Roseobacter denitrificans OCh 114: one gene and its partners. The main gene of each other region encodes a partner of the protein of the gene in region 4 in a complex. Links are inferred from orthologs where the notes say so. Each region holds a gene or a part of one and is shown on either strand. Other genes may lie near its edges. The genes, in order: accC, accB, RD1_RS04595 and accD.

Region 1 (4,718 bases), 2.4 Mb from region 4 along the record:
TCACGGATGACGCTCTTTCCGCCATTGCCAAACGGGCGATTGAGCGCAAGACAGGCGCGCGCGGGCTGCGTTCCATCCTTGAGGACATCCTGCTCGATACCATGTTTGACCTGCCGGGCTTGGAAAGCGTGACAGAGGTCGTGGTGAACGAAGAGGCTGTAAATTCGGATGCAGCACCTTTGATGATCCATGCCGACGCCAGCAAGGAACCGGCAAGCGCGGGCTAACGCGTGCTTTGCGCCCCATCATGAAAACGGGGCACTGAGCCCTGTTTTTCCGTAAGATCGCAATCCCGCTCGACTGATGCGACCGCCCCGAGCTGTGCTTGCGCCAACCATACCAAACGAGAACAAGAGCATGTCGTTCAAGCGTATCTCCTCCGGTGGCGCCTTTGAAACTAAGGTTGGGTATTGCCGCGCTGTAGTCGCGGGGGGGTGGGTGCATGTCTCGGGCACCGTTGGTCAGGGCGATACGGTGACCGAGCAATGCGCCTCAGCGCTTTCTGTCATCGAGGGGGCCCTTGAAAAGGCCGGCTGTGGCTTTGCGGATGTGGTGCGGGTGACATATATGCTGCCCCGCGCCGCTGATTTCGAATCCTGTTGGCCCCTCTTGCGCGCCGCTTTTGGCGCTAACCCGCCCGCTGCGACCATGATCGAATGCAATCTGATTGACCCACACTTCAGGATCGAGATCGAAGTCACCGCTTTGCTGCCCGAATAGACGCGGCAAACCGCGCATCCATCTGGACGTTTTCGGTACAATCCGCCATAGGTGTTGTAACGGTTTGATCGGAGAAAACCCATGGGCCTTTTGACTTCTATTTTGCGCTCCGTCACGTGGTGGAACGGGCAAACACTGAACACGCAACTCTGGACATGGCGCAATGGCGTCAAAGTGGGCGAAGACAGCCAGGGCAATGTCTTTTACGAGAACAAGGACAAAAAGCGTCGTTGGGTCATTTACAACGGTGAAGCCGAGGCGAGCCGCGTTGACCCTGACTGGCATGGCTGGCTGCACCACACGTGGGACACCACGCCCAGTGAAGCGCCGCTGAACCATAAACCGTGGCAAAAGCCGCATCAGGAAAACCTCACAGGCACGGCGCTGGCCTATGCGCCAAAAGGCTCCATTCGCCGCGCAGAGCCCGAACCGCGCCGTGATTACGAGGCCTGGACGCCGGAGTAGAATAGATGGCTGAACACACAACAGAAGTTCTTGTCGGGGCGGGCGTTCTTGCAGCCGCCATCGGATTCGTGGTCTACGCTGGCCAGATTTCGGGCTATGCGGGCGGGGCGTCAACCTACCCGCTGGAGGCGAGCTTTCGCAGTCTTGAAGGTGTGAATGTGGGCAGCGATGTGCGCCTCGCAGGTGTCAAAATCGGCACCGTTTCCGAGGTTATGCTGAACGCCGAAACATATCGCGCCGATACTACCGTTTCGCTGAATGCAGGGATCGAAATCCCGGATGACAGCGCGATCATCATTTCGTCCGAAGGACTTCTGGGCGGGAACTTCGTCGAAATCGTGCCAGGTGGGTCGCCATATTTTTATGCGGCAGGCGACCAGATCGAGGATACACAGGGCGCAGTCAGTCTTGTGTCACTGTTGTTGAAATTCGTGGGCGGTTCCTCTGAATGATCCTGCGATGCGGTTTGGCGCTTGTGCTCATGGCCTCAGCCGCATTTGCGCAGCAGGCGGCAACGGAAGCAACGGGTGCACAGCTGCGCGGGGTGGACCGGATAAACGGCGAAACCTTTGAAATTATCGTGCCAAAGGGTCAGACAGCGAAACTGGACCGGATCAGCATCCGGTTGAACGCCTGCCGCTATCCCGTCGGAAACCCGTCCGGCGATGCCTTTGCCTCGCTTGAGGTGCGCGACATTGATTCCGGCGCTTTCATTTTTTCCGGCTGGATGATCGCATCTTCACCGGCGCTTTCTGCGATGGATCATCCGCGCTATGACATCTGGGTGATGCGCTGCACGACCTCCTGAGGGCTGCGCAGAGGCGGATTGAGAAAACTGGCCGGGCGGGCGCAGGCTTCCTGAAGCCGCTTTTGGTATTGCGCCCGGCTTATTTCGATTGCACCGAGAGAGGCGAGATGCTCGGTCAGGAATTGCGTGTCAAACAGCGCAAAGCCACCATCAAGCAGCCGGTCCACCAGACAGGCCAGCGCAATTTTCGACGCGTTGCTGCGGCGTGAAAACATGCTTTCGCCAAAAAACGCAGCCCCCAGCGTAACCCCGTAGACCCCGCCGACCAGCGTGTCGCCTTCCCAGACTTCAAGCGAATGGGCCCGGTCCTGCGCGTGCAAGATGTTGTAAAGACGGCGGATTTCGTCATTAATCCAGGTGTCGGCGCGATCCGCGCACCCGTCCACGACGCCGGCGAAATCCTGGTCAATCCGTATATCAAACGCCGTGCGCAGCATCTGACGGCGCAAGGAACGGGACATATGAAACCCGCGCAGCGGCATGATGCCCCGGCGCAGGGGATCAACCCAGAAAATGTCCGGATCATCGCGATGCTCTGCCATCGGGAAAATGCCCGTGGCATAGGCCTGCATCAGCACATCCGGGGTCAATCGCATGACGACAAACCCTTAAGTTGCGCTGAGGTTTGCGTCCAGCCACTGCTCCAGCCAGTGAATGTTGTAGCCACCCGACAGAACGGCTTCTTCTTCCAGCAGGGCATGAAAGAGCGGCACCGTCGTATCAACGCCATCAACGATCAACTCCCCCAGCGCGCGATGCAGCCGTGCGAGCGCCTCGGGTCGATCACGGCCATGCACGATCAGCTTGCCGATCAGGCTGTCGTAGTAAGGCGGGATCGAATAGCCGTCATAAAGCGCGGAATCCATCCGCACGCCAAGACCGCCGGGCGCGTGATACTGCGTGATGCGGCCGGGGCAGGGTGAGAAATTCGGCAGTTTCTCCGCATTGATGCGCACTTCGATGGCATGTCCGTTGATTGTCAGGTCTTCCTGCCGGAAGGACATCTCCATACCGCTGGCCACGCGAATCTGTTCGCGCACAAGGTCTACGCCGAAAATCGCTTCGGTCACCGGATGCTCAACCTGCAGCCGCGTGTTCATCTCGATGAAGTAGAACTCACCGTTTTCGTAGAGAAATTCGATCGTGCCCGCGCCGATGTAGTTGATCCGCGCCACCGCATCCGCGCAGACCTTGCCGATGGCCATGCGCTCTTCGGCAGAAATGGATGGGCCAGGAGCCTCTTCAAAGACTTTCTGGTGGCGGCGCTGCAATGAACAATCCCGCTCGCCCAGATGCACCGCGCGGCCCTTGCCATCGCCAAACACCTGTATCTCGATGTGGCGGGGTGTGGTGAGGTATTTCTCGATATAGACCTCATCATTGCCGAAATTCGATTTGCCCTCGGCGCGCGCGGTCAGAAAGGCTTTTTCCATCTCTTCCGCGTTCTGGGCAACTTTCATGCCGCGCCCACCCCCGCCCGCGGTTGCCTTGATGATGACGGGATAGCCGATTTCCGCACCGATGCGCTGCGCTTCCTCCAGCGTTGCAACGCCGCCGTCAGAGCCGGGCACGCAGGGCACGCCGAGGTTTTTCATCGTCTCCTTGGCGGTGATCTTATCGCCCATGATGCGAATATGCTCGGCGGTCGGCCCGATAAAGCTGATCCCGTGATCTTCGACGATCTGCACGAAGCCCGCGTTTTCGGACAAGAACCCGTATCCCGGATGTATCGCCTCTGCGCCGGTAATTTCGCAGGCAGAAATGATGGCGGGAAAGGACAGATAGCTTTGCTGGCTCGCCGGTGGACCGATGCAGATGCTTTCATCGGCCATGCGCACATGCATCGCGTCGCTGTCCGCAGTCGAGTGTACCGCAACTGAGGCAATGCCCATCTCGCGCGCGGCCCGCACAACGCGCAGCGCGATCTCGCCCCGGTTGGCAATCAAAATCTTGTTGAACATGCTGGTCGCTCCTATTCGAGGATAACGAGCGGGGTGCCGAATTCGACTGCGGCGCCATCTTCGACGACAATGCGTTTTACGATGCCGGATCTTGGGGACGGGATGTGGTTCATGGTCTTCATGGCTTCGACGATCAGCAAGGTGTCACCCTCGGCCACCTGGGCACCAACCGATATGAACGCGGGAGCGCCGGGTTCGGCCTGCATATAGACCGTGCCGACCATGGGCGAGGTTACGGCACCCGGCAGATCGGCGGGATCGTCCACGGTTTCCGCAGGGGTGGCAGCAGCAGGTGCTGCCGCGGCCGCCGGAGCCGGGTTGGGGGAGGCAACCTGCGTGAACACCTGTTGCTGGTGTCGGCTGACCCGCACGTTCAGGCTGTCATCCGCGCCATAATCCCTTTTGACCTGAAGCTCGGTCAGGTCATTCTCGCGCAGCAATTCTGCAAGGGCCTGAATAAATGCCACATCTGCGTCATGGTTCTTTTTTGTCATTGAATTCCTCGACCATATTCTGGGCAGGCCGTATCGGCGTCGGCCCTTGTTCTTGCGCGCTCGTTATATGCGAAGGGTGACGCCATGGAAACCCGCCTATTGCAGCGCCGCGCAGAGCAGGTAAACTCCAATCCCGCAAAAGGAGCAAGGGATGAACCTCGCACATTGGCTTGAGCGACAGGCGCAGATCACGCCCGGGCGACCCGCGCTTTTTCTCGGTACAGAGTGTGTGGCGGACTACGGCCAGTTCTGGCGCGATGCCCGCGCCGT
Region 2 (4,597 bases), 2.4 Mb from region 4 along the record:
GTCGTATCAACGCCATCAACGATCAACTCCCCCAGCGCGCGATGCAGCCGTGCGAGCGCCTCGGGTCGATCACGGCCATGCACGATCAGCTTGCCGATCAGGCTGTCGTAGTAAGGCGGGATCGAATAGCCGTCATAAAGCGCGGAATCCATCCGCACGCCAAGACCGCCGGGCGCGTGATACTGCGTGATGCGGCCGGGGCAGGGTGAGAAATTCGGCAGTTTCTCCGCATTGATGCGCACTTCGATGGCATGTCCGTTGATTGTCAGGTCTTCCTGCCGGAAGGACATCTCCATACCGCTGGCCACGCGAATCTGTTCGCGCACAAGGTCTACGCCGAAAATCGCTTCGGTCACCGGATGCTCAACCTGCAGCCGCGTGTTCATCTCGATGAAGTAGAACTCACCGTTTTCGTAGAGAAATTCGATCGTGCCCGCGCCGATGTAGTTGATCCGCGCCACCGCATCCGCGCAGACCTTGCCGATGGCCATGCGCTCTTCGGCAGAAATGGATGGGCCAGGAGCCTCTTCAAAGACTTTCTGGTGGCGGCGCTGCAATGAACAATCCCGCTCGCCCAGATGCACCGCGCGGCCCTTGCCATCGCCAAACACCTGTATCTCGATGTGGCGGGGTGTGGTGAGGTATTTCTCGATATAGACCTCATCATTGCCGAAATTCGATTTGCCCTCGGCGCGCGCGGTCAGAAAGGCTTTTTCCATCTCTTCCGCGTTCTGGGCAACTTTCATGCCGCGCCCACCCCCGCCCGCGGTTGCCTTGATGATGACGGGATAGCCGATTTCCGCACCGATGCGCTGCGCTTCCTCCAGCGTTGCAACGCCGCCGTCAGAGCCGGGCACGCAGGGCACGCCGAGGTTTTTCATCGTCTCCTTGGCGGTGATCTTATCGCCCATGATGCGAATATGCTCGGCGGTCGGCCCGATAAAGCTGATCCCGTGATCTTCGACGATCTGCACGAAGCCCGCGTTTTCGGACAAGAACCCGTATCCCGGATGTATCGCCTCTGCGCCGGTAATTTCGCAGGCAGAAATGATGGCGGGAAAGGACAGATAGCTTTGCTGGCTCGCCGGTGGACCGATGCAGATGCTTTCATCGGCCATGCGCACATGCATCGCGTCGCTGTCCGCAGTCGAGTGTACCGCAACTGAGGCAATGCCCATCTCGCGCGCGGCCCGCACAACGCGCAGCGCGATCTCGCCCCGGTTGGCAATCAAAATCTTGTTGAACATGCTGGTCGCTCCTATTCGAGGATAACGAGCGGGGTGCCGAATTCGACTGCGGCGCCATCTTCGACGACAATGCGTTTTACGATGCCGGATCTTGGGGACGGGATGTGGTTCATGGTCTTCATGGCTTCGACGATCAGCAAGGTGTCACCCTCGGCCACCTGGGCACCAACCGATATGAACGCGGGAGCGCCGGGTTCGGCCTGCATATAGACCGTGCCGACCATGGGCGAGGTTACGGCACCCGGCAGATCGGCGGGATCGTCCACGGTTTCCGCAGGGGTGGCAGCAGCAGGTGCTGCCGCGGCCGCCGGAGCCGGGTTGGGGGAGGCAACCTGCGTGAACACCTGTTGCTGGTGTCGGCTGACCCGCACGTTCAGGCTGTCATCCGCGCCATAATCCCTTTTGACCTGAAGCTCGGTCAGGTCATTCTCGCGCAGCAATTCTGCAAGGGCCTGAATAAATGCCACATCTGCGTCATGGTTCTTTTTTGTCATTGAATTCCTCGACCATATTCTGGGCAGGCCGTATCGGCGTCGGCCCTTGTTCTTGCGCGCTCGTTATATGCGAAGGGTGACGCCATGGAAACCCGCCTATTGCAGCGCCGCGCAGAGCAGGTAAACTCCAATCCCGCAAAAGGAGCAAGGGATGAACCTCGCACATTGGCTTGAGCGACAGGCGCAGATCACGCCCGGGCGACCCGCGCTTTTTCTCGGTACAGAGTGTGTGGCGGACTACGGCCAGTTCTGGCGCGATGCCCGCGCCGTGGCGGGCTGGCTTTTGGCGCAGGGTGTGGGGTCGGGTGACCGCGTGGCGCTGTTCATGACGAATGTACCGGATTATCTGACCGTCTTTTACGGGATCTGGGCGGTCGGGGCGGCGGCGGTGCCGATCAATGCCAAGTTACACGGCCGTGAAGCGGCGTTCATTCTTGAGAACAGCGGTGCCAAACATGTGTTCACCTCGCCGGAGTTGAGCGCATCGCTCATTGAGGCCGGTGTCAGCACAACTCAGACCGAGGTGCCCGGCACCGCGTTCGAGGCCATCCGGGCGCACGAGCCGATAGATGTAATTGTGCCACGCGACCCGGATGATCTGGCCTGGCTGTTTTATACGTCCGGGACAACGGGCAAGCCCAAAGGGGTGATGATCACCCATCGCATGCTCAGCGTGATGAGCCTGTGTTACGTCACGGATATCGACCCGGTTTCCCCGGAGGATGCCACGATCTACGCTGCGCCGATGAGCCATGGCGCAGGTATCTACAACATGATCCACGTCCGCGCCGGGGCGCGCCACGTTTGCCCGCCCTCGGGGGGCTTTGATCCCGATGAAATCCTGACGCTGGCGCAGCATTTCGGGAATGCGCATCTTTTTGCGGCCCCCACGATGGTCAACCGCCTGACCCAATATGCCTCAGGCGCAGGCCAGCGGGGCGAGGGGCTGCGCACGATCATCTACGCGGGTGGGCCGATGTATAACGCGGATATCATCGCGGCCGTGGATCACTTCGGGCCTGTCTTCATACAGATCTATGGTCAGGGCGAATGCCCGATGGGTATCACCGCCCTGTCCCGCGCGGATGTGACAGACAGGACGCATGCCGATTGGGCGCGTCGCCTGCAATCGGTCGGGCGTGCGCAATCCGCGGTCGAGGTCGCGATTGGGGACGAAAACGGCAAGCCGCTCACCGTCGGAGAACACGGAGAAATCATGGTGCGCGGCGACACGGTCATGCCCGGATATTGGACCAACCCGGAGGCGACGGCCAAGACCCTGCTGAACGGCTGGCTGATGACGGGCGACATGGGGTTCATGTCAGCAGATGGATACCTGACCCTGCAGGACCGGTCCAAAGACATGATCATCACGGGGGGATCGAACGTCTACCCGCGCGAAGTCGAAGAGGTTTTGCTGCGCGACAGCGGCGTCACCGAAGTGTCGGTCGTGGGACGCCCCCATGCGGAGTGGGGTGAGGAGGTCGTCGCATTCGTCGTTGGCGACGTGGACCCTGCGCGGCTGGATCAGCTGTGCCTTGATCATATGGCGCGCTTCAAGCGGCCGAAGGAATACGTCAAGCTAGAGGCCTTGCCGAAAAACAATTACGGTAAAATCCTGAAAACGGAGTTGCGCGCGCTTTTGACCCGGTCGTGACGGGCGGGATCTGGGAACAGATTCGAGGGATTGAGACAGAGGCGGTTCGGTGCATTCCGCCAGTCTGCCCAGTGGGGAGTACGTCAGGATGACTAAAATTGGTTTCATCGGCACCGGCCATATTGCGGCGCCTATGGTCCGCTTTCTGGCATCGCGCGGGCACGCCGTGACCGTGTCTGAGCGCAACGCCGAAACCGCACAAAGCCTGAAGGCCTCGCATGGTGTTGAGGTGGCGACAAATCAGGTGGTACTTGATTGCTCGCAGATCGTTTTCTTATGTCTGCGCCCGCATATCGCTGCCGATGTGATTTCCGGTTTGCGATTCTCGGCGGATCACAAGGTGGTGTCGGTCATGGCGGGGCTGCCTTTGCGTGAACTGGCCGAGATCTGCGCACCCGCGCGCGATATTTCCATGACGATCCCCCTTGGCTATGTCGAGCAGGGCGGTTGCCCCTTGCCTGCGTGCCCTGACGACAGGGTTTTGCGCGCGTTGTTCGAGCCGGAAAACCCGGTTCTGAAAGTGGCAGATGAAGCGGCGTTCAATCAACACTTTGCCGTCTGCGCATTTGTACCCGGCGTGCTGGACCTGATGGTGACAGCCTCTGATTGGCTGGCGCAGCAGACCGGGGATGCGGATCAGGCGGCGCGATACACCCACCAGTTGCTGGCGGGGTTTCTGGCGGCGCTGCCCCGGACAGGCGGGGCGTCTTTGCTTGCGGATGAACGGGATGCGCTTGCGACGCCGGGCACACTGAGCCTGCAAATGACAGACGGGCTGCGTTCGGGTGGGGCGCATGAGGCGCTGATCGAGGCGCTTTCTGCCATTGGAAAACGCCTCGAACCGTGATGCCGTACATGGGCTTCATCGACGGCAGGGCGTCGATCCATAAGCGCCAGAACCGTTGGAAAGACTGGCGCGGGGATAAACCCCAGCCCATTCGGTCATGCGCTATGCGCGCCGTTCGGCAAGCATCAGATGGCGAGGTATTCTTCGCGCAGTTCCTTGTTTTCGAGCACTTCGGCGGCGGAGCCGTCAAAGACGATCCCACCGGTGTCTAGGATCACCGCGCGGTCGGCGAGTTCAAGTGCCCGGACCGCATTCTGTTCCACGAGGATCGTGGTCATACCCTGTTCCTTGATCACGCGCAGGGTCTTTTCGATCTCATCCACGATCACCGGGGCAAGGCCCTCATAGGGTT
Region 3 (4,720 bases), 650 kb from region 4 along the record:
CATCGCAAATTTGAGAAGGATGGTGGAGCCTAGCGGGATCGAACCGCTGACCTCCTGCATGCCATGCAGGCGCTCTCCCAGCTGAGCTAAGGCCCCATTGCGCCGCTGGATAGCGGCAGTGCGAAGCGGGATCAAGAGTAAAAGCGAACCCGCTGCGCAATTGGGTCAGTTATCGTCGTCGTCCGCCGCAACGTCAGCGATTTCCTCAAGCGGAACGCTGTCCGTGTCATCGTCGTCATCATCCAGCAGATCATCGTCGAGATCCACATCCACGTCATCATCGTCCAGTACCGCTTCTTCTTCGGTATCGGCTTCTTTCGCTTTGGCGGATGCAGCGTCTTCGGCGTCTGCTGCGATCATGCGTGACTTGCTCAGGTCCACTTCGACCACTTCACCAGTATAGGGGCTGATGATCGGACTGGCGTTCAGATCGTAGAAACGTTTGCCGGTGGTCGGGCAGAGGCGTTTCGTTCCCCATTCTTCCTTGGGCATGAAAACCCCCTTTGAATTTGCGGTTAAGGTGTAGATGATTGGAGCGCAAGTGCCATATGAGGCGGGGTCTGTAAAGACCTGCCGCGTGTGGCACAGCCCGTGACCCGTGATTATCGTAATTAGAGCAAGCATATGAACGATCCGTTTCTGCCCGGCGACCCGCCTGTCCCGCTGATCCTGCGCCGCTCTGGGCGGGCGCGGCGAATCTCCCTGCGCATTTCGCAACTGGACGGTCGTGTGACGCTGACGCTGCCAAATCATGTTCCGGAACGCGAGGCCATCGGATTCGCGCAGGAAAAAGAGACATGGATTCGCAAGCATCTGGCCAACCGGGCGGAAAATGTCGACGTGGGCCATGGTGTCGTGCTGCCGATCGGTGGTGTGCCGCATGAGGTGACTGAAGGCGCGGGGCGCAGGATCAGTTTTGCGGCGGGTAAAGTGCATGTGCCCGGCGCGTCTGATCGTGTGGGCCGGCGTCTTGGCGGCCATCTCAAGGCGCTTGCCAGAACTCGCCTCGCGCAAGCGTCGGATCACTATGCTGCGCGGCTGGGAAAACCCTATGCCGCGATCACGCTGCGGGACACACGGTCGCGCTGGGGTTCCTGCACGGCGCAGGGGCGGTTGATGTATTCATGGCGTCTGATTCTGGCCCCGCCGGAGGTTCTGGAGTATGTGGCCGCCCATGAAGTGGCGCATCTTGCACAGATGAACCACTCGCCTGCCTTTTGGGCGGAGGTCGAGCGGATTTACGGCGATTACGCTGCTGCAAGGACCTGGCTGCGCCGCGAAGGGGGCGCGCTGCATCGCTACCGGTTCGGGTGATTTTCAGGCCGGGACTTGACGGCCCGGGTCACGTGATCACAAATGCAGCATGATCTTGAATCCACGCCCCGCAGATGCGACGCCCGTTGCCCATGACCGTGTCTATCGTTCCTTGCGGGGGCGTATCATGCAGGGTGCCATCGCCCCGGGGGAGGCCCTGACGCTGCGCGGGATCGGCAAGGACTATGATGTCTCGATGACCCCGGCGCGCGAAGCGGTGCGCAGGCTGGTGGCTGAGGGGGCGTTGACCCTGTCGTCATCCGGGCGCGTCTCGACACCGGAACTCAGCAACGAACGTATCGAGGAGCTTGCTTCCTTGCGCGCCCTGATCGAGGTCGAATTGGCCAGCCGGGCCCTGCCGCGCGCACATATGGCGCTGATCGAACGGTTGCAGACCATAAATTCCACCGTGGCCGAGGCGGTCGCCCACCGGGACGCGGTCAGCTATATCCGCACAAATCTGGAGTTTCACCGCACCCTCTATTTGCGCGCGCAAGCCCCGGCGATGCTGGCCATGGCGGAAACGGTCTGGTTGCAGATGGGTCCGACCATGCGCGCGCTTTACGGTCGTTTGCGGCGCAAGGAACCGCCGCAGTATCACCGTCTGATCATCGCGGCCCTGCGCGCGGGTGATGAGCCGGGTTTGCGCCTTGCGGTGCGCTCGGATGTCACGCAAGGCCTCAGGATGCTGGCAAGCTGAGGATTCAAGCCTTGTCCCTGACGGTGCCGGTATCAGGCGGCGAGGCCTTTTGAACCCAGTTCAAGGAATTTGTTGCGCCGCTCGGTGATGAGCGCCGCGCGGTCCATGGCGGACAGCTCCGCGATCATCTCGCCAAGCGCGGCGCCCACGGATGCGATGGTGGTTTCTTTGTGACGGTGCGCACCGCCCAATGGTTCGGGAATGATGCGGTCTATCACGCCAAGCTGCTTAAGGTCCTGCGCGGTCAGGCGCAGCGCTTCGGCGGCTTCGCGCATCTTTTCGGCGTCTTTCCATAGGATCGACGCACAGCCCTCGGGGCTGATCACCGAATAGACCGAATGTTCGAGCATGGCGACACGGTTTGCCGTGGCAAATGCGACCGCACCGCCCGAGCCACCTTCGCCAATGACGACGGAGACGAGCGGTACGCCAATCTGAAGACATTTCTCGGTGGAACGGGCGATGGCCTCGGACTGGCCGCGTTCTTCGGCCCCTTTGCCGGGATAGGCGCCGGGGGTGTCCACCAGCGTCACCACCGGCAGGTTGAAACGGTCCGCCATTTCCATCAAACGGATCGCCTTGCGGTATCCTTCGGGCCGGGCCATGCCGAAATTCCGTTCAATTCGGGATTTCGTATCATTGCCCTTTTCATGTCCGATCACCATGACCGGGCGGTCCTGCAGGCGGGCCAAGCCGCCGAGGATGGCGTGGTCATCGGCAAAGTTCCGGTCGCCTGCCAGCGGCGTATAATCGGTGAACAGCGCGTTGATGTAATCTTGGCAATGGGGGCGTTCCGGGTGGCGCGCCACCTGACATTTGCGCCACGGCGTCAGCGCACCATAAAGCTCTTCGAGCATTTTGCGCGCCTTGGCATCCAGTGCGGAGGCTTCATCGGTGACGTCCATTTCCTCATTGGCCCGTGCAAGGGCGCGCAACTCTTCGGCCTTGCCTTCAATCTCGGCAAGAGGTTTTTCGAAATCCATATATTGCGTCATGAGCCACTCCGATTGAACGGGTCCTATATGGCGGGCATTGCGGGGCTTTGCAACGGGATCACGCGGGCCAGAGCATCGGAATGAGAGAGGCCATCAGCAGGGCGGCCATGGTGCAGTTGAAAACGCGCAAGCGCAGCGGGTTCGTCAGGATGCGCGCCATTTGCTGGCCCAGAACCGCCCAGAGCGTGATCGACGGCAGGTTCACCAGTCCGAACACCAAGGCCACAAGGCTGAACGCAACCAGCGTGGCATCCGTTGCATAGACCGACAGGGCGGTCAGGGCCATGGCCCATGCCTTTGGGTTGACCCACTGAAAGGCGGCGGCCTGCAGGAATGTCATCGGCCTGCCCTGCGCCTCGCCCGATTTGGCCGGGCCTGCGCGCGCGATTTTCCATGCCAGCCATGTCATATAGGCGACGGAGCAGACTTTCAGCACCGTATAGCTGGGCGGCCAGGCGTCAAAAAGCCTGATCAGCCCGGCACCCACGGCGACGATCATCAGCGTAAAGCCGATGGCGATACCCAGCATATGCGGCACGGACCGGGAAAAACCGAAGTTGGCACCAGAGGCCATCAGCATCAGGTTATTTGGCCCGGGCGTTACCGAACTGACAAAGGCGAAAACCACGAGGGCGGAGAGTGTTTCATAAGGCATGCGCAAAGAATGGCGCATTCGAAATATATGTGGATTGCAAAATTTTCGGATTTTGCGGAATAATCACAATTAATGACCAGCCTTGACCAGAAAACCGAACATATATTGCGTGAACTGACCGCCAACGGACGCATCAGCAATATCGAACTCGCCGACCGTGTGGGGCTGTCACCCTCTGCCTGTCTGCGTCGCGTGCAGGAACTGGAGCGCGCGGGTCTGATCAAAGGGTATCGCGCCGTGCTTGACCGGACCGCATTGGGGCGCGGGTTTGTCGCCTATATCGGTGTCGGCCTGCGAGAACATTCCAAGGCCAGCCAGGAAGCGTTCGAGCGCGCCATCGCACGCGCGCCCGAAGTGCGCGAATGTCACAACACCACCGGCACGATCGAGTATCTGCTGCGGGTGGAATGCGCCGACCTGCCGGAATACAAATCGTTCCACACCGATACTTTGGGCGCCATTCCGCAGGTGAGCGCCATCACCTCTTATGTTGTGATGGGCTCCCCCAAGGACGAACGCGCCTGAGGGTGATCGCCCCGCTCAGGAGGCGATCATCTCCGACTGGCGCACGATCACTTCGGCCTGTTTGATCGAGGCGATATCAACCAGCCGCCCCTTGTAAACGGTCGCCCCTTCGCCATTGGCTTTGGCCTGTTCCATGGCCGCCAGAATTTCACGCGCCTCGCGCACAGCGTCCTCGGAGGGGGTAAAGACCTCATTGGCGATGGCGATCTGCTTGGGGTGGATCGCCCATTTGCCCACCATGCCCAGCGTGGCAGACCGCCGTGCCTGCGCCCGGAACCCTTCGTCGTCCGAGAAATCGCCGAAGGGGCCATCCACCGGCAGAACGCCATGCGTCCGGCAGGCGGCCACGATGGCCGTTTGCGCCCAATGCCAGGGGTCTGACCAGTATTTCTGGCCCTCGCGCAGCATGTAGTAATTCTCCTGCGTGCCGCCGATGCCTGTGGTTTGCATGCCCATGGAGGCGGCAAAATCGGCAGCCCCGAGGCTCATCGCGGCCATGCGGGGGGAGGCGGAGGCGATTTCTTCCACATG
Region 4 (4,558 bases):
TCGATATCCTTGGTGTTCAACATCCCGCAAATCAGATGCGTTGGCCGCTCGGGCAGGCTGTGCAGATGCGCGGCCAGTGCTTCACCGGCAGCGGGGTTATGCCCCCCATCCAGCCAGAGTTCCGCCTGCGGTGCGGCATCCGTCAGAGGCCCGGTTTTCAGGCGCTGCATACGGGCGGGCCAGAAGGCGGTTGTGACCGCAGCTTCGGCGACGTGTTCGTCAAACCCGAGATAGCGCAGAGCGGTCAGTGCCGCGCCCGCGTTCATAATCTGATGCGCGCCGGGCAGGTTGGGCATCGGTAAATCCAGCAAGCCGGCATCATCCTGATAGCTGATCCGATCGCGATCAGGCCCCACGTGCCACTGCTGCCCATAGGCCAGCAGCGGCGCTGCGTGACGTTGTGCGACCTCTTCGATAACCTCCATGCCATCATCGGCCTGACGTGACACGATGCAGGGCACGCCCGGTTTGATGATGCCCGCCTTTTCAAAAGCAATCTTGCGCAGCGTATCCCCAAGAAACTGCTCGTGGTCCATGGAGACCGGCGTGATCATGGTCAGCACCGGGTCATCCACCACATTCGTCGCATCCAGCCGCCCGCCCAGACCAACCTCAAGCAGCGTAAAATCGGCGGGTGTGCGCGAAAACGCCAGCAGGGCGGCACAGGTTGTGATTTCGAAATAGGTGATGTCGCCACCCCCGTTCGCGGCGTAGCATTCATCGAGCACTGCCGTGAGGTCTGCTTCGGAAATCAAATCCCCCGCCACACGGATGCGTTCGTGAAAGCGCGCCAGATGCGGGCTGGTATAGGCGTGCACGGATTTGCCCGCAGCCTCCAGCCCGGCACGGATCATCGCCTGTGTCGAACCCTTGCCGTTCGTGCCTGCGATATGGATCACCGGCGGTAGGTTGCGTTGCGGATTGCCCAGCGCATCCAGCAGCCGCCACACACGGTCGAGCGTCAGGTCGATCACCTTGGGGTGCAACGCCATCATCCGCTCAAGAATGACGTCGGACGATGTGCTGTTCATTTTTCGGCAGTATCCACAGGTGTTTCGGTCGCATCTTGTGTTGGCGCAGCATCGTCCGGTTGCGGCGCTGGTAGATCCCCGCGCACAGCCGGCGGCAGGCCGAGCAACATGCGCGTGATCGTGATCAATTCATCCCGCATCTTTGTGCGATGCGTCACGCGGTCCAGCATGCCATGATCCAGCAGGTATTCCGCGCGCTGGAACCCCTCGGGCAGCTTTTCACGGATTGTCTGTTCGATCACACGTGGCCCGGCAAAACAAATCAGCGCATTGGGTTCGGCAATATGCACATCGCCCAGCATCGCATAGCTGGCCGTGACACCGCCCGTGGTCGGATGGGTCAATACAACGATATAGGGCAAGCCCGCTTCCTTGAGCATCTGCACCGCGACCGTCGTGCGCGGCATCTGCATCAGCGACAGGATACCTTCCTGCATGCGCGCACCACCGGCGGCGGAAAACAGGATCAACGGGCGCTTGAGCCGGACCGCTTCCTGTGCGGCGGCAATGATGGCATTGCCCACATACATGCCCATCGACCCGGCCATGAAGGAAAAATCCTGCGCGGCGGCAACAATCGGCGTGCGGCCGATTTCCCCGCAGCCCACCAGCATCGCCTCGACCTCTGATGTTTCTTTCTGGGCCGCTTTCAGACGATCCGGATACTTTTTCTGATCCCGAAAACCAAGCGGATCAGCGGTAGGCGGCGTGACATCGACTTCCGTGAAAATACCGCCATCGAACAACGCGGTCAACCGATCGCGGGCGGTGATGTTCATGTGGTGATCGCAGTTGGTGCAGACATTTAGATTGTCCGACACTTCACGATGAAACAGCATCGTGCCGCATTCCGGGCATTTGGTCCAAAGGTTGTCCGGTGTTTCCCTGCGCGAAAAAATCGAGTTGATCCGCGGGCGGACGTAATTGGTGATCCAGTTCATAATGACGCCCCTGTGGCCTTGTTCAGCTTTAGATAATCGCCCGCGCAGGAAAGTGCAATCAGCGCCGGATCGCCAATCGGGCCGCCAGCCATGTGACCACCATCATCGCAAATTCCACCGGCAGCCAAGCGCGCAATTCCTCGGTATCCGTCAGCGCAAAAGGGCTGAGGTACAGCGATAGACCAGACAGGCTGTCAGGCATGGAGACAAAAAGGATCGCCACGACATTATTGACGAAATGCACAGCGATGGCAGGTGCCAGCGTCCCTGCACGCGCCGTCAGGTCCGCCATGAGAACGCCGAAAATCACCGACCAGACCATGATGATGTCGGCGTTTTCCCCGGCCTCTTCCGGCATGTAATGGCCCAGACCAAAGAGTACGGATGGCACCAACAGCCAGGTCAGCGGCGATTTGAAACGTGCGGCCAGTTGTTGCTGCAGATACCCGCGAAACAGGATTTCCTCGGCACTGACCTGCACCATGATCGCCACAAGCGCAAAGGGGAGCACGACAAGCCACGCCCCGACAGTGACATTGGGCACCAAAGGCGCCCCCATATCCCAGGGCGGCAGCGCGAACACCGCCGCATTCAGGATCACGAGCATCAGCAAAACCGCGACAAACTGGCTGCGAAACGCGGCGGCGTCTCCGAATACGGCGGTGATGCCGCGGTTATGCGCGACCTTCAGGGCAACCATGACCGCCACCGCCAGCAAACCGAACGACAGCAGCAGAAACACAACCGACAGCTGCGACATGCGGCCATCCTGACCCGTCAAAGCCCCATAGGTTTCAGAGCCAAGCAGCGTAAAAAGCGACTGATGCAAAAACTGATTGGCCAACAGGAAAACACCTGCGATCAGGATCACGCCAATGATCAGCCGCCAAACCTGCGCCTTGGGCCGCGCCGGTGCAACCAGCGCCTCATGCGCGCGGTATGCTCTGAACAGGGACATGCGCGTCCTCTATTCCATCGCTTTTGATGGCTGCGGGGCAGCGCGCCCTGCAGCGCGCTGCTCTTCGGCCACTTCGCGAATGCTCACACCCGACGCACGCAACACTTCCGCAGCCCCGGACAAATGGCTTGCCACCGTTTTCAAAAGGCTCATCAGCACATCGGGGTCATCCCCGATCACGGCGCGAAACTACTCTGCGCCGATCCGCAGGAACTGGCTGTCTGTCTGCGCGATCAGATCAAGCTGGCGCGGCTCATCCAGAATAATCGCAAGATCCCCGATCAAGCGTCCCGGTTCGACTGCCGTGACATCCTGGCGGGTCCCGTTGTTGTCGACATAGCTCATCATCGCAGTGCCGGAGAGACACAGATACACCGCATCCGCCCGCTCCCCCATCGAGAATATCCGCTTGCCCTTGGGCGCATCATACCACTGTGCCGCAAAGGCCAGCAGCCGCTGGCTGCGCGCCTCAAGGTCAGCAAAAAGCTCTGTGCGCGAGATCACCCGGATCTTGCGCCGCAGATCATCCGAGCCCGAGGCATCATCCTCGACCTCTTCCACGTCATCTTCGCCATCAATCCGGCCATTCTTGATTTCGATGTGCAGATCATAGGCTTGCGGGTTTTCGAAATTATCCTCAAGGAAAATCATGGTCGTCTTGGGCAGCAACTCCTGCAGGCGCGCGCGGGTGCGCTGGCGTGACGCCGCATCATGGCTGGCCAGAACCGTGTCGAGGATCAGAACATCGGGCCGTTTGATGCCCGCTCTGCTGAAGGCTGCGCGTTCCTGAAAGATATTCGCCATATTGGCCCCACCGAGACCCGTCGGCACATCAAGAACCGTCTCTGCGACAAGCCGTTTCAGACCTTTTTCCGCGAGCACGTCGGCGACGATATCCTCGATCAATTCACCCTGAACCCCGGCGATACCCGCAACCCGCCCATAAAGCACGTTTTCCATCAGCGTCATGCGCGGCAGGTAATTCTCGGGCGCGACGGGAACGAACAGGTCCTTCAGCCGGTTGCGGATTTCCTCGCTTTTGGTTTTGCGGATTTCAACGATTTCCTTTTTGAAACTTTCGGGAAAGCCGGGGCCAATCTGCTCTGCGGTGAAGGCGAAAGGCACCGTCAGCAACAGCGCGAATTCATCTTCGCTGATCGCCTGATCGCCCCTGTCCTTACGGCGCATGGCAATATCCACCAGCTTTTCATAAAGCTCTTCTTCGATGCCCAATGCGGTAAACAAGGGGTGGCTGGTGCCATCCATGCCAAAGGTCTGGTGCAGCGTTTCGATCAGCGTCTGGGAAATGGCGATCCCCTGCTCTGCGAGGCCAATCTCTGTGAACAGCCGCAAAAAGTTGGCTTCCGACGCGAGGCTCTCCTGCGTGATGTGCCTTCTGGGTGCAGCAAACATCAGGTTACCGCCCAGCGGGATGGAAGGGTTGAACTCATCCGGATCAAAACGATTGACCATGGACGCAAGCCCCCGTTCCTGCAAGCGCACCTGCACCTCGTCGCGCAAATCCACCAGTTGCTGTGCCAGTTGCGGATGTTTTTCAGGGTCCATACGCGCATCGAGCATGCGGCGGAACATGATGTCATCCGTGCCCATCGCCTCGACGAGGTGGA

What was found.
Region 1: the proteins of accD (region 4) and accC are in contact, whole or in part, in a solved structure (PDB 8UXZ), measured with the Escherichia coli proteins. The link is inferred for Roseobacter denitrificans OCh 114 from one-to-one orthologs.
Region 2: the proteins of accD (region 4) and accB are in contact, whole or in part, in a solved structure (PDB 8UXZ), measured with the Escherichia coli proteins. The link is inferred for Roseobacter denitrificans OCh 114 from one-to-one orthologs.
Region 3: the proteins of accD (region 4) and RD1_RS04595 are in contact, whole or in part, in a solved structure (PDB 8UXZ), measured with the Escherichia coli proteins. The link is inferred for Roseobacter denitrificans OCh 114 from one-to-one orthologs.

The regions. Positions count from the first base shown.
Region 1 is NC_008209.1:2,720,944-2,725,661, reverse strand. Bases 1,779-4,718 are described here. They hold accC (acetyl-CoA carboxylase biotin carboxylase subunit), read right to left. Parts: upstream 3,955-4,718; coding sequence 2,602-3,954; downstream 1,779-2,601. Other genes in these bases: RD1_RS13110 (class I adenylate-forming enzyme family protein), read left to right, coding at 4,600-4,718; accB (acetyl-CoA carboxylase biotin carboxyl carrier protein), read right to left, coding at 3,966-4,448; aat (leucyl/phenylalanyl-tRNA--protein transferase), read right to left, coding at 1,957-2,589; RD1_RS13130 (DUF2155 domain-containing protein), read left to right, coding at 1,779-1,993. In the rest of the region: ATP-dependent Clp protease ATP-binding subunit ClpX, read left to right, coding at 1-227; RD1_RS13145 (RidA family protein), read left to right, coding at 358-720; RD1_RS13140 (NADH:ubiquinone oxidoreductase subunit NDUFA12), read left to right, coding at 802-1,185; outer membrane lipid asymmetry maintenance protein MlaD, read left to right, coding at 1,191-1,637; more of RD1_RS13130, read left to right, coding at 1,634-1,778. UniProt on the Escherichia coli protein: This protein is a component of the acetyl coenzyme A carboxylase complex; first, biotin carboxylase catalyzes the carboxylation of the carrier protein and then the transcarboxylase transfers the carboxyl group to form malonyl-CoA.
Region 2 is NC_008209.1:2,718,358-2,722,954, reverse strand. What follows is about bases 1-2,819. They hold accB (acetyl-CoA carboxylase biotin carboxyl carrier protein), read right to left. Parts: upstream 1,742-2,819; coding sequence 1,259-1,741; downstream 1-1,258. Other genes in these bases: RD1_RS13110 (class I adenylate-forming enzyme family protein), read left to right, coding at 1,893-2,819; accC (acetyl-CoA carboxylase biotin carboxylase subunit), read right to left, coding at 1-1,247. In the rest of the region: more of RD1_RS13110, read left to right, coding at 2,820-3,398; RD1_RS13105 (NAD(P)-binding domain-containing protein), read left to right, coding at 3,487-4,245; RD1_RS13100 (ABC transporter ATP-binding protein), read right to left, coding at 4,371-4,597. UniProt on the Escherichia coli protein: This protein is a component of the acetyl coenzyme A carboxylase complex; first, biotin carboxylase catalyzes the carboxylation of the carrier protein and then the transcarboxylase transfers the carboxyl group to form malonyl-CoA.
Region 3 is NC_008209.1:959,472-964,191, forward strand. The notes cover bases 1,029-3,970. They hold RD1_RS04595 (acetyl-CoA carboxylase carboxyltransferase subunit alpha), read right to left. Parts: upstream 3,010-3,970; coding sequence 2,047-3,009; downstream 1,029-2,046. Other genes in these bases: RD1_RS04585 (M48 family metallopeptidase), read left to right, coding at 1,029-1,314; RD1_RS04590 (GntR family transcriptional regulator), read left to right, coding at 1,364-2,014; RD1_RS04600 (LysE family translocator), read right to left, coding at 3,068-3,664; RD1_RS04605 (Lrp/AsnC family transcriptional regulator), read left to right, coding at 3,737-3,970. Outside these bases: RD1_RS04580 (TIGR02300 family protein), read right to left, coding at 166-492; more of RD1_RS04585, read left to right, coding at 625-1,028; more of RD1_RS04605, read left to right, coding at 3,971-4,189; RD1_RS04610 (L-malyl-CoA/beta-methylmalyl-CoA lyase), read right to left, coding at 4,205-4,720. UniProt on the Escherichia coli protein: Component of the acetyl coenzyme A carboxylase (ACC) complex. First, biotin carboxylase catalyzes the carboxylation of biotin on its carrier protein (BCCP) and then the CO(2) group is transferred by the carboxyltransferase to acetyl-CoA to form malonyl-CoA.
Region 4 is NC_008209.1:314,892-319,449, forward strand. Bases 1-2,780 are described here. They hold accD (acetyl-CoA carboxylase, carboxyltransferase subunit beta), read right to left. Parts: upstream 1,973-2,780; coding sequence 1,028-1,972; downstream 1-1,027. Other genes in these bases: RD1_RS01530 (bifunctional folylpolyglutamate synthase/dihydrofolate synthase), read right to left, coding at 1-1,031; RD1_RS01540 (CPBP family intramembrane glutamic endopeptidase), read right to left, coding at 2,031-2,780. Also shown: more of RD1_RS01540, read right to left, coding at 2,781-2,930; RD1_RS21425 (hypothetical protein), read right to left, coding at 2,940-3,110; RD1_RS01545 (ABC transporter transmembrane domain-containing protein), read right to left, coding at 3,120-4,558.